Regions from separate parts of the Cupriavidus oxalaticus genome, predicted to be linked through region 1. Evidence: riboswitches for the same ligand, from Rfam matches in the RefSeq annotation. Region 1 holds a riboswitch; the other holds the start of a gene.
What was found. A riboswitch is a leader RNA that binds a small molecule or an ion and turns the genes downstream of it on or off. The one in region 1 is predicted to bind glycine.

Region 1 (5,853 bases):
GAAGCGGTGCGCGATCTGGTCGCGGTTGGCATGCACGGTCACTGGCGCGGCAAAGGTCTTGCCGCCGTCGGTGGAGCGCGCGAAGCGGATAAAGCCGGTATAGGGCTTGGGCAGCGGCTGGGTCCAGGTGATGTAGATCTCGCCGTCGCGCCCCGCCGCCACCTTGGGCCGGCTGTCGTGGTCGGCCGCGACCGGCTCGGGCACGCGGTTGACGTGCTGCACCGGCCCGAAGCTGCGGCCCTGGTCGGTCGACGCGCGCACGGCCACGTGCTGGCCATCCTTGTAGGCGATCCACAACCGGCCATCGCGATCGAAGGCGGCGCCGGTGCCGAGTTCGCTCATCGCCTTCGGCGCCGGACTTTGCGCACCATGGCCGGCATGGTTGCCATGGGACTGCGCCATCGCGGCGAACGCGGTGCAGGCGATCACGCCGGCGGCAAGGAAGCGGAAGCTGCGGCGCAAGCGCTGCAGGGGAATGGTCAGGATCGGACTGGTCACTGCACTCAGAAGGAAAGCTTGGCCTCGGCGTAGAACGTCCGACCCGGGTACGGGTGGTAGACGAAGTAACGCTGGTCGGTCAGGTTGTCGATGCCAAGCCCGAGACGCACGTTCCTGGCGGGCTTGTAGGTCACCTTGACGTCGAAGGTCAGGAAACTGCTGGTGCCGCCGAAGGTGTCGGGATTGACGTCGCTGTTGTCGAGCGTATTGTACTGCCGCCCCGAATAGGTCATCGCCAGCGTGCCGGCCCATGCCGGCGTGAAGCGGTAGGTGCCGACCAGGTTCGCGCGCCACTGCGGGATGCGATAGAAATACTTGCCCACCGATGCCGGGTTGTTGGCGTTCTCCAGCGTCTTCGAATGGTTGTACGCGCCGCTGGCCGACAGGTCGAAGCCGCTGAACAGCACGTCGCGCCCGTCATAGGCCAGCTCGATGCCGCGCGTGCGCACGCGGTCCACGTTCTGGAAACTGGTGACGGTGGGGAACACCGTGGTATTGGTCTGGCTGACCAGCGCATCGCGGATGTCGTCTTCATACACCGACACGCGGAAGTACGACCGGTCGACCGTGCGTTCGAAGGTCAGGTCCTTCGAGAACGAGCGTTCCGGCTTCAGGTTGGGATCGTTGTTGATCAGCGAGGTGCCGGTGATGCGGCCCTGGAACAGCTCGGCGACGGTCGGGTAGCGGTAGGCCTGGCCCAGCGAGAGCCGGCCCAGCCAGTCCTGCCCGATGGCCTTTTCCAGCGCCAGCTTGGGCGACCAGTTGGACTCGCTGCGCACCGGGTAGGCGACATCCACGCCCGGCTGGCTGCGGCTGCCATCATAGGCGCGCCAGTGTTCCCAGCGCACGCCCGGGATCAGCTTCCAGTCCTCGGCGAAGTACCACGCGTCCTGCGCGTACAGCGCCTGCGTCTCGGTCTTGCCGGCAAAGGCGTTGTTGAACGCGGAGATGGTGGCGGCCTGCCAGTCTGAGGTGTTGTAGGTGGTGTTGCTGAGCCGGTAGTTGTCGTAGTGGTAGCCGAGGGTGACCCAGTGGCCGCCCTTGAGCTGCTGCGGGCGGTAGTCGGCCTTCAGGTCAAGCGTGCGCCAGCCGGTACCGTCGCCATAGGTCACCGTGCCCGGGCCATTGCCCGCGGTGCTGGCGGTGCGGCTGATGTCCTTGCTGACATCGAACAGCGATGCCACGCCGGAGAAGTTCCAGCCGGTCTCGTTGCGCGTGCGCAGCGACAGGCCGTAGAGCCAGCGCGCGTCTTCGCCGTTGCTCGGGGCAAAGGCGTTGGCCGGAATCACGTATTGATAGCCGCCGATATTGACCGGGCCGTTCGACACCACGTTGCCATTGGCATCGCGCAGGTAGCTGCCGGTGCTGTTGGAACGGTCCTGCTGCCAGTAGGCGGCCGTGAACTGTGCCTGCAGGGTGTTCGTGATGTCATAGCCCAATTTGACCTTGAATTGATCTTGGACTGTGTGCGTAACGCCCTCGCTATTGACACCCATTACCACCCGATCGCGACCCGTCTGGTCCTGATCGAAATAGGCACCGGATACAGCGACATCCGTCGCATTGGCGGGCCTTGTCGAACGCGCCGCGGTGTAAAAGCTCAGCGGCTGGCTCTTGCTGTCCTGCCGGTCGACGCTGACCAGCCACGAGAACGGCCCGACGCGGTCGCCCACGTAGGCGTTGGCATGCACGCCGTTGAAATTGTCGTGCGTGCCGTACAGGTTGAAGCGCTGCGTGAACAGCTGCACGCTGGCATCGCCTTCGAACTTCTCCGGCGTGCGCGTGCTGATCAGCACGGTCGCGCCCAGCGAGTTGCCCGGGTACAGCGCCGAATAGGGGCCATACAGCACGTCGACGCGCTCGATCTCGGCGGCGTTGACCAGCGACCAGCGCGGGGGGAAGGAGAAATCGGAGCCCAGCAGGTTGGACAGCAGCAGGCCGTCGGCATAGACCAGCCCGCGCGCCGACTGGCGCGAGCTGGTGCTGCGCACCGAGATGATCGAGTTCATATCGCCGATGAAGCGCTTGCGCACGGCGAGGTTGGGCGCGTACTTGAGCGCGTCTTCGGTGTTGACCACGTTGAAGTCCGCCATGCGCGCGGCGCTGATGCCGTAGGCGGGCGATGGCGTATTGGGCGGCGTGGCCGGCGTTTCGCCGCGCTCGGTCTTCGCCGAGACCACGACTTCCTGCAAGGGCTGCGGCGCGCTGACGGGTTCATCCGGCTGCGCGCCGGCGATGCCGGGGCCCATCAGCGCGGCCGAGGCGGCCAGCGCGATCCGATTTCTTCTCACTGGAATACCTTTCTGTTCTTTTGCCTCGCCGGCCGGTGCGCCGTATCCGGCTCGTGTTACGGCGCACTTCCTCCGCGTAGCGAGTGCTGACATTCTAGGGGGCGGGCCGGTTTGACGCAGTGCGACATAGCGCCGCGCCGGTACGGAAGCGACTCGACCCATCCATGCGAACACGCCTGGCTCCATTCACGTTTACCCGCATATCCACATGCGGCCTTTGTCTCTAGATTTGCCCGGATTGGCGTTCGCGCCAACGTGATGCTGGGAGAGACTGATCCGGCGGCAGCCGCCGCGGACAGCGCCGAAGGAGCAACCGCCCCGGAAACTCTCAGGCAAAAGGACCGGTATCACGCGTCACAGCACTCTGAAGAATGCCGCCATCGTCAGCCGGCATACCGAAGGAGCAAGCGGCCCCGCCTCCGGTACCCCCGGTACCCCCGGTACCACCGGCGACTGTCGTGAATCTCTCAGGTCAGGAACAGAGGGGGCGTCCGCCACGCATGTCGCGTGCGGGCTCCCACCCCGACGTTTCTGGACTGCCAGATCATGAAGACAATCGCCGTCATCGGCGGTGGCATCACCGGTGTCACCACGGCCTACGCGCTCGCCCGGCGCGGCTTCTCCGTCACCCTGTTCGAGCGCCATCGCTACGCCGCGATGGAAACCTCGTTCGCCAACGGCGGGCAGCTGTCCGCCTCCAACGCCGAGGTCTGGACGCACTGGTCCACCATCGTCAAGGGCCTGAAGTGGATGCTGCGCAGCGACGCCCCGCTGCTGGTCAACCCGCGGCCGAGCTGGCACAAGCTGAGCTGGTTCGCCGAGTTCATCGCCTCGATCCCGCACTACCGCCGCAACACCATCGAAACGGCGCGCCTGGCCATCGCGGCGCGCGAGCACCTGTTCGCGTGGGCGGCGCAGGAAGGCATCGACTTCGACCACAAGCCTGAAGGCATCCTGCATATCTACCGCGACAAGGCGGGCTTCGAGCACGCGGGCCGCGTCTCGGCCCTGCTGGCGCAGGGCGGGCTGGAACGCCGCGCGGTGACGCCGGCGGAAATGCGCGCAATCGAGCCGACGCTGGCCGGCACCTACTACGGCGGCTATTTCACCGAAAGCGATTCGACCGGCGATATCCACAAGTTCACCAGCGGACTGGCCGCCGCCATCGAGCGCATGGGCGTGCGCTGCCGCTACGGCGAGGACGTGCGCAAGGTCACCACCGATGGCCGCAGCGCCAGCGTGACCGTGCAGCAAGGCGCGGACAGCGCCACCTCGACCTTCGACGGCGCGGTGATCTGCGCCGGCACCGCCAGCCGCGCGCTGGCCGCCGGGCTGGGCGACCGCGTCAACATCTATCCGGTCAAGGGCTATTCGATCACGGTCAATTTGAACGACGCCGCGAGCCAGGCAGCGGCGCCGACCGTCAGCCTGCTCGACGATGAAACCAAGCTGGTCACCAGCCGCCTGGGCGATGACCGCTTCCGCGTGGCCGGCACCGCGGAGTTCAACGGCTTCAACCGCGACATCCGCGCCGACCGCATCCGGCCGCTGGTGGAATGGGTGCAGCAGTGCTTTCCGGGCGTCAGCACGCGCAGCGTGGTGCCGTGGGCGGGGCTGCGGCCGATGCTGCCAGATATGCTGCCGCGCGTGGGCCGCGGGCGGGCGCGCTGCATCTTCTACAACACCGGGCACGGGCACCTGGGCTGGACGTTGTCCGCGGTGACGGCGGATATGGTGGCCGGGGTGGTGGCGCAGGCGCTGGAAGCGCAGAAGATGGCCGTGCCGGGTGGGATGGTGTTAGGGAAGGCCTGAGCGGCTGACAGCAGATTCAGCCGTGACGGCAGCGGGATTTCAAACCCAAACTACCGCCCCTTGCGGACGCTCCCCTCTCCCGCGAAGTGGGAGAGGGGTGGGGGTGAGGGCCGAGCGTCAACGGAGTGAAGCGCGTCGCGATTGCGAGCGCCTGCCCTCACCCCCTGCCCCTCTCCCGCATGCGGGAGAGGGGAGCAAACCAGCGACGCGCGTTGCGCACGTCGCCTGGCCTCAGCTTCAAGCCGGCGCAAACACCGGCACCGGCGCCCCATCCACGCTGGGCGCGAACTTGACCTTCACCTTCTGCCCGATGCGCACCGCATCGAGATCGCAATCGACGATATGGGTCATCATGGTCACGCCCTCGTCCAGCGTCACATAGGCAATGCAATACGCCTGCGGACCGGCCTTGCGCGTGACGCTGTACGAGTAGATGGTGCCGCGGCCGCTGGCGGTCTTCCAGACCGTATCGCCCATGCAGAACGGGCACAGCGTGCGCGGATACCAGTGCGTCTTGCCGCATGACTGGCAGTGCTTGACCAGCAGCCGGCCTTCGCGCGCGGCCTGCCAGAATTCGATGTTGTCGGGCTGTTCGTCCGGGGCCTTGTAGGCCATGGGAGTGTACGGGGTCGTCATGTCAGTTGCTCCGGCGATCGTTCATCATTCGCGCTCGAGGATCAGGGTGGCGCTGCCGTGGCGCGAGCCCAGGTAGCCGCCGGTGCCTTGCGCCAGCGCCAGGTCGCAGTTCTTGACCTGCACCGCCGGGTGCGCCTCGCCGCGCAGCTGGCGCACGGCCTCGATCACCTTGGTGATGCCGCCGCGGTTGGCCGGGTGGTTGTTGCACAGGCCGCCGCCATCGGTATTGAACGGCAGCTTGCCGACGCCCGAGATCAGGTTGCCGTCGGCGACGAACTTGCCGCCCTCGCCCTTCTTGCAGAAGCCCAGGTCTTCCAGCTGCATCAGCACGGTGATGGTGAAGCTGTCGTAGATCGAGGCGTACTTGATGTCGGCCGGGGTCACGCCCGCTTCCGCGAACGCGGCCGCGCCGGAGAACTTCGCGCCCGACCAGCTCAGGTCGACCTCGCCGCCGAGCTGGCCCTTGACGTATTCGCCGGCGCCCAGGATCTTCACCTTCGGACGCTTGAGCGTGGCCGCGATCTCGGGCCGCGCCACGATCAGCGCGCCGCCGCCGTCGGACACCACGCAGCAGTCGAGCTTGTGCAGCGGGTCGGCGATCAACGGCGAGTTCAGC
Region 2 (5,853 bases), on a different replicon from region 1:
CTCGGCCTCGTGCTCCTCGTCGTTCATCGGGTGGATGGCGATGGGATCGCCCATGCCGTGCTCGCTCCACAGCTTCTTGTCGAAGAGCTTGGGATTGTTGGCAATGACCGCGTTGGCCGCTTCCAGGATGCGCACGGTGGAGCGGTAGTTCTGCTCCAGCTTGATCACCTTGAGGTCGGGGAAGTCGGTCTGCAGCCCGCGCAGGTTGTCCAGGGTGGCGCCGCGCCAGCCGTAGATGGCCTGGTCGTCATCACCCACCGCGGTAAAGGCCGGCGCGCGCAGGTGCGAGCCGCCCGCCAGCAGCTTGAGCAGCTGGTACTGGCAGGCGTTGGTGTCCTGGTATTCGTCGACCAGGAAGTAGCGCAGCCGGTTCTGCCACTTGAGCTGCACCGCCTCATTGCGCGCGAACAGCTCCGCGGGCAGGCGGATCAGGTCGTCGAAATCCACCGCCTGGTAGGCGTTCAGCGTGGCGACGTAGTTGCGGTAGACCAGCGCGGCCTGGTGCTCGTCGGCATTCCCGGAAACCGCGGCCTGCGCGATCGCGGCCTCGGGGTCGACCATGCCGTTCTTCCACAGCGAGATCGTGCTCTGCACGCCGCGGATCAGCTTCTTGTCGGTGGTGCCGAGCTGCTCCTGGATCAGGCCGAAGCAGTCGTCCGAGTCCATGATCGAGAACTGCGGCTTGAGGCCCACGTGCTCCGCCTCCATGCGCAGGATCTGCACGCCCAGCGAATGGAAGGTGCAGACCGTCAGCTGCCTGAGCGGGATGCGCTTGCCTTCGCGCGTGGTCTTGCCTTCCATCAGCTTGCCGATGCGCTCCTGCATCTCCTTGGCCGCCTTGTTGGTGAAGGTCACGGCGGCGATATGGCGCGGCTCGAAGCCCTTGTCCTCGATCAGGTGCGCGATCTTCTGCGTGATCACGCGGGTCTTGCCGGAGCCCGCCCCGGCCAGCACCAGGCAGGGGCCGTCCAGGTAGCGGACGGCTTCGGATTGGGCGGAATTCAGGCCATGGCTCATGCGAAGGGCGGTCGGGAGATGGGGCGGCGAGGCGCGCGCCAGGGGCAGGCAGCACACGCGCCCGGCGGCAAAGCTGTCGATGTTAACACGCTGGCCGCGACCGGTCAGTCAGCACCTGCCGCATCGTCGCCCCTCCTTGTGTCACTGGCGTAACACTTCGTAAAGCCCGGAGCCAATGAACCTGCGCCAGGTTCTAACCATCATGTCCAGGCGTGTCTCGGACATGCAATATCCATCACTCGGAGCCAACAATGAAAACCCTGCAGAGATTGACCAAGGTGGCCCTGATCGGCGCGACGGTCGCGGCATTCGCCGGTTGCGCGGACATGACCCCGAAGCAACGCAATACCGCCATCGGCGCGGGTGCGGGTGCCGTGGGCGGCGCCATCCTGACCGAGGGCAGCGCACTGGGTACGCTGGGTGGCGCGGCCGTGGGCGGCGTGATCGGTAACGTCGTGACCGACGACAAGCGTAAATAAGGACGCTGCGATCCACCCCTGGCGGCGGGGCGCAGGAACGGGTACAGCCGCCGGGCGGCCGTCCGGCCTGGTTTGACAAAGGCCGGGGCCTCCCGTACATTGCGCGCATCCGACCGGGAGAGCGCGCACAACTGCGCCGCCGAAGGGGTATCACCCGAAAACTCTCAGGCACCACGGACCGTTCGGATCGGCATGCAACATGCACACGATGCATGCCGAACTCTGGAGAGCGGCACCCGCCATGCGTGGCGAGCGTGCCCACCGAAGGGGCGCGCGAGGCAGATGTTGATCGGATCCGGTCCACCGGATCCGCCTCGTAATCTCTCAGGTATCGAGGACAGAGGGGTCATCCGCCGCAGCGGATCGCTTGGCCATTTGGGCATAGCGATCGTTGCGGCGGATGGCCCTTTTTTGTTTTCGCAACCCGACATTGCCCCCGAGGATTCCATGACGCTCCAGGCCACGCCCCTCAATGCCATCCACCGCGCCCTCGGCGCCCGCATGGTCGACTTCGGCGGCTGGGATATGCCGGTCAACTACGGCTCCCAGATCGAAGAGCACAATGCCGTGCGCACCGACGCCGGCATGTTCGACGTGTCGCACATGTGCGTGGTCGACCTCAGCGGCGCCAATACCCGTACCTTCCTGCGCGGCCTGCTGGCCAACAACGTCGACAAGCTGCAGACGCCGGGCAAGGCACTCTATTCCTGCATGCTCGACGAAAAAGGCGGCGTCATCGACGACCTGATCGTCTACTTCTTTGCCGAGGACCGTTTCCGCCTGGTGGTCAACGCCGGCACCGCGGTCGGCGATATCGACTGGATCCGCGCCCGCAACGAGGCCACCGGGAGCGGCGTGACCATCACGCCGCGCCGTGAAGACGTGGCGCCCGAGGGCGTGCAGCCGCTGGCGATCGTCGCGGTGCAGGGGCCCAACGCCCGCGCCAAGGTGTGGAGCACCTTCCCGTCGACCCAGCCTTCCGACGCGCTCAAGCCCTTCAACGCTGCCGTGGTCCAGGACTCCGCGCTCGGCGAGGTCATGGTCGCGCGCACCGGCTACACCGGCGAAGACGGTTTCGAGCTGGTCGTGCCGGCGGCCAGCGTCGCCGGCCTGTGGGAAAAGCTGAACGCCGCGGGCGTGCGCCCGGCTGGCCTGGGTGCGCGCGACACGCTGCGCCTGGAAGCCGGCATGAACCTGTATGGCCAGGACATGGACATCAACACCTCGCCGCTGGACGCGGGCCTGGCCTGGACCGTCGACCTGCAGAGCGAGCGCGACTTCACCGGCAAGACGGCGCTGGCCGCCAACGGGCAACAGCAGCAGTTCCTCGGCCTGATCCTGCGGGACAAGGGCGGCGTACTGCGTGCCCATCAGAAAGTCATCACGCCTGCCGGTGACGGCGAAATCACCAGCGGCACCTTCAGCCCCTCGCTGTCGCAATCGATCGCGTTCGCGCGCCTGCCGAAAGGCGTGAACGTCGGCGACACCGTGCAGGTGGAGATTCGCGACCGCAAACTCAACGCGACTGTGGTTAAACTGCCGTTTGTGCGTAATGGCAAGGCACTCGTGAGCTAAGGGAAGCACCCGCTCACCCAACGGTCGCCCTCGCCTGCCGGCAGCGTTGCCGGGCAGGCATCACCCAACAAGAAACAGATCTGAATCCGGAGAACCTTCATGAATTTCCCCGCCGACCTCAAATACACCGAGTCGCATGAGTGGGTGCGCGTCGAAACCGACGGCACGCTCACCATCGGCATCACCGACCACGCACAGGACGCGCTGGGCGACATCGTCTTCCTGGAACTGCCCGAGGTGGGCAAGTCGGTCGGTGCCGGCGACGCGCTGGCAGTGGTCGAATCGGTGAAGGCCGCTTCCGACATCTACGCCCCGGTGGCCGGCGAAGTGATTGCCGTCAACGAGGCCGCCACGGCCGCGCCGGAAAGCGTCAATGCCGACGCATTCGACGCGTGGCTGTTCAAGCTCAAGCCGGCCAACAGCGACGACGTCAACGGCCTGATGTCGGCCGACGCGTACAAGGCCAGCGTCGGCGCCTGATATTTCGTCGTTCCCGCCCACGTGCCCTTTGGGTATGCGCGGGAACGACAAGCGAATTTGCAGCGCTGCGGCACGGCTGACCACCTGCCGCGGCGCTCCCCACGAGGTTCTTGCCCATGAACGCCCCGCTTCCCATGACCGCCGCCCAAGGTAACCGGCCCACGCTGGCCGAACTGGAGGCGCGCGACGCCTTCGCCGCCCGCCATATCGGCCCCGATACCCCCGAACAGCAGCACATGCTGAAGGTGCTCGGCTACGACAGCCGGGCCGCGCTGATCGATGCCGTGATCCCCGCCGCCATCCGCCGCCGCGACGGCATGCCGATGGGCGAGTTCACCGAGCCGCTGAGCGAGGAAGCCGCGCTGGCGAAGCTGCGCGGGCTGGCCCGCAAGAACCGCGTGCTGAAGAGCTTCATCGGCCAGGGCTACTACAACACCGTCACGCCCGCGGTCATCCTGCGCAATATCTTCGAGAACCCGGCCTGGTACACGGCGTACACGCCCTACCAGCCGGAAATCTCGCAAGGCCGCCTGGAAGCGATGCTGAACTTCCAGCAGATGGTCACCGACCTGACCGGCCTGGATATCGCCAATGCGTCGATGCTGGACGAAGGCACCGCCGCGGCCGAAGCGATGACGCTGCTGCAGCGCGTGAACAAGCACGACTCGAACACCTTCTTCGTCGCCGACGACGTGCTGCCGCAGACGCTGGAAGTGGTACGCACACGCGCGCTGCCGATGGGCATCGAAGTGAAGGTCGGCCCCGCCGCCGACGCTGCCGCGGCCGGCGCCTTCGGCGTGCTGCTGCAGTACCCGGGCGTGAATGGCGATGTCAATGACTACCGCGCCATCGCTGCCGCCGTGCACGCCGCCGGCGGCCTGGTGGTGGCTGCCGCCGACCTGCTGGCGCTGACGCTGGTCACCGCGCCGGGCGAATGGGGTGCCGACGTGGCCGTGGGCAACTCGCAGCGCTTCGGCGTGCCGCTGGGCTTTGGCGGCCCGCATGCCGGCTACATGGCGGTGAAGGATGCGTTCAAGCGCTCGATGCCCGGCCGCCTGGTGGGCGTGACCGTCGACGCGCAGGGCAACAAGGCGTATCGCCTGGCGTTGCAGACGCGCGAGCAGCATATCCGCCGCGAAAAGGCCACCTCCAACATCTGTACCGCACAGGTGCTGCTGGCCGTGATGGCATCGATGTACGCCGTGTACCACGGCCCGCAGGGCCTGAAGCGCATCGCGCAGCGCGTGCATCGCCTGGCCGCGACGCTGGCCGCCGGCCTGGAACAGCTCGGCTTCGCCCGCGCCAACGCCACCTTCTTCGATACGCTGACGCTGGAAACCGGCTTCAACACCGAAGCCATCCACGCCGCCGCCACCGCGCGCGGCATCAACTTGCGCCACGTCAGCGCCACCCGCGTCGGCGTCTCGCTGGACGAGACCGCCACGCGTGATGACGTCATCGCGCTGTGGGAAGTGTTCATGCACGGCAAGCCGCTGCCGGCGGATCTCGACTTCGACAAGGTCGAAGCCGCCGCGCAGGACGCCTTTCCGGCCGAGCTGGCGCGCACCAGCGAATACCTGACGCACCCGGTGTTCAATACCCACCACGCCGAGCACGAGATGCTGCGCTACCTGCGCATGCTCGCCGACAAGGACCTGGCGCTGGACCGCACCATGATCCCGCTGGGCTCGTGCACGATGAAGCTGAACGCCACCAGCGAGATGATCCCGGTGACCTGGCCCGAGTTCAGCCAGATCCATCCGTTCGCGCCGCTGGACCAGACCGTGGGCTACCGCGAGATGATCGACCAGCTCGAGGCCATGCTGTGCGCCGCCACCGGCTACGCTGCAGTGAGCCTGCAGCCCAACGCCGGCTCGCAGGGCGAGTACGCGGGCCTGCTGATCATCCATGCGTATCACGCCAGCCGCGGCGAAAGCCATCGCGACATCTGCCTGATCCCGTCGTCGGCGCACGGCACCAACCCGGCGTCGGCGCAGATGGCCGGCATGAAGGTGGTGGTGGTGGCCTGCGATGAAAACGGCAACGTCGACCTGGAAGACCTGGCGAAGAAGGCCGAGCAGCACAGCAAGAACCTGGCTGCGATCATGATCACCTACCCGTCCACGCACGGCGTGTTCGAGCAGGGCGTGCAGCAGATCTGCGAGATCGTGCACAGGCACGGCGGCCAGGTCTATGTCGACGGCGCCAACATGAACGCGATGGTCGGCACCGCCGCGCCGGGCCAGTTCGGCGGCGACGTGTCGCACCTGAACCTGCACAAGACCTTCTGCATCCCGCACGG

Region 2: linked by a shared signal. The riboswitch ahead of gcvT (glycine cleavage system aminomethyltransferase GcvT) and the one ahead of JTE92_RS01980 (D-amino acid dehydrogenase) in region 1 are both predicted to bind glycine.

What each region holds. Positions count from the first base shown of each region.
Region 1 covers NZ_CP069811.1:441,512-447,364, reverse strand. The annotation lists gene JTE92_RS01990 (sialidase family protein) at 1-498, opposite strand, end outside; gene JTE92_RS01985 (TonB-dependent receptor) at 504-2,789, opposite strand; glycine riboswitch at 3,042-3,143, shown strand; glycine riboswitch at 3,144-3,281, shown strand; gene JTE92_RS01980 (D-amino acid dehydrogenase) at 3,336-4,601, shown strand; gene JTE92_RS01975 (Zn-ribbon domain-containing OB-fold protein) at 4,839-5,237, opposite strand; gene JTE92_RS01970 (thiolase family protein) at 5,262-5,853, opposite strand, start outside.
Region 2 covers NZ_CP069812.1:3,694,731-3,700,583, forward strand. The annotation lists gene JTE92_RS29575 (UvrD-helicase domain-containing protein) at 1-1,017, opposite strand, end outside; gene JTE92_RS29580 (YMGG-like glycine zipper-containing protein) at 1,269-1,496, shown strand; glycine riboswitch at 1,601-1,687, shown strand; glycine riboswitch at 1,709-1,847, shown strand; gene gcvT (glycine cleavage system aminomethyltransferase GcvT) at 1,944-3,071, shown strand; gene gcvH (glycine cleavage system protein GcvH) at 3,171-3,551, shown strand; gene gcvP (aminomethyl-transferring glycine dehydrogenase) at 3,668-5,853, shown strand, end outside.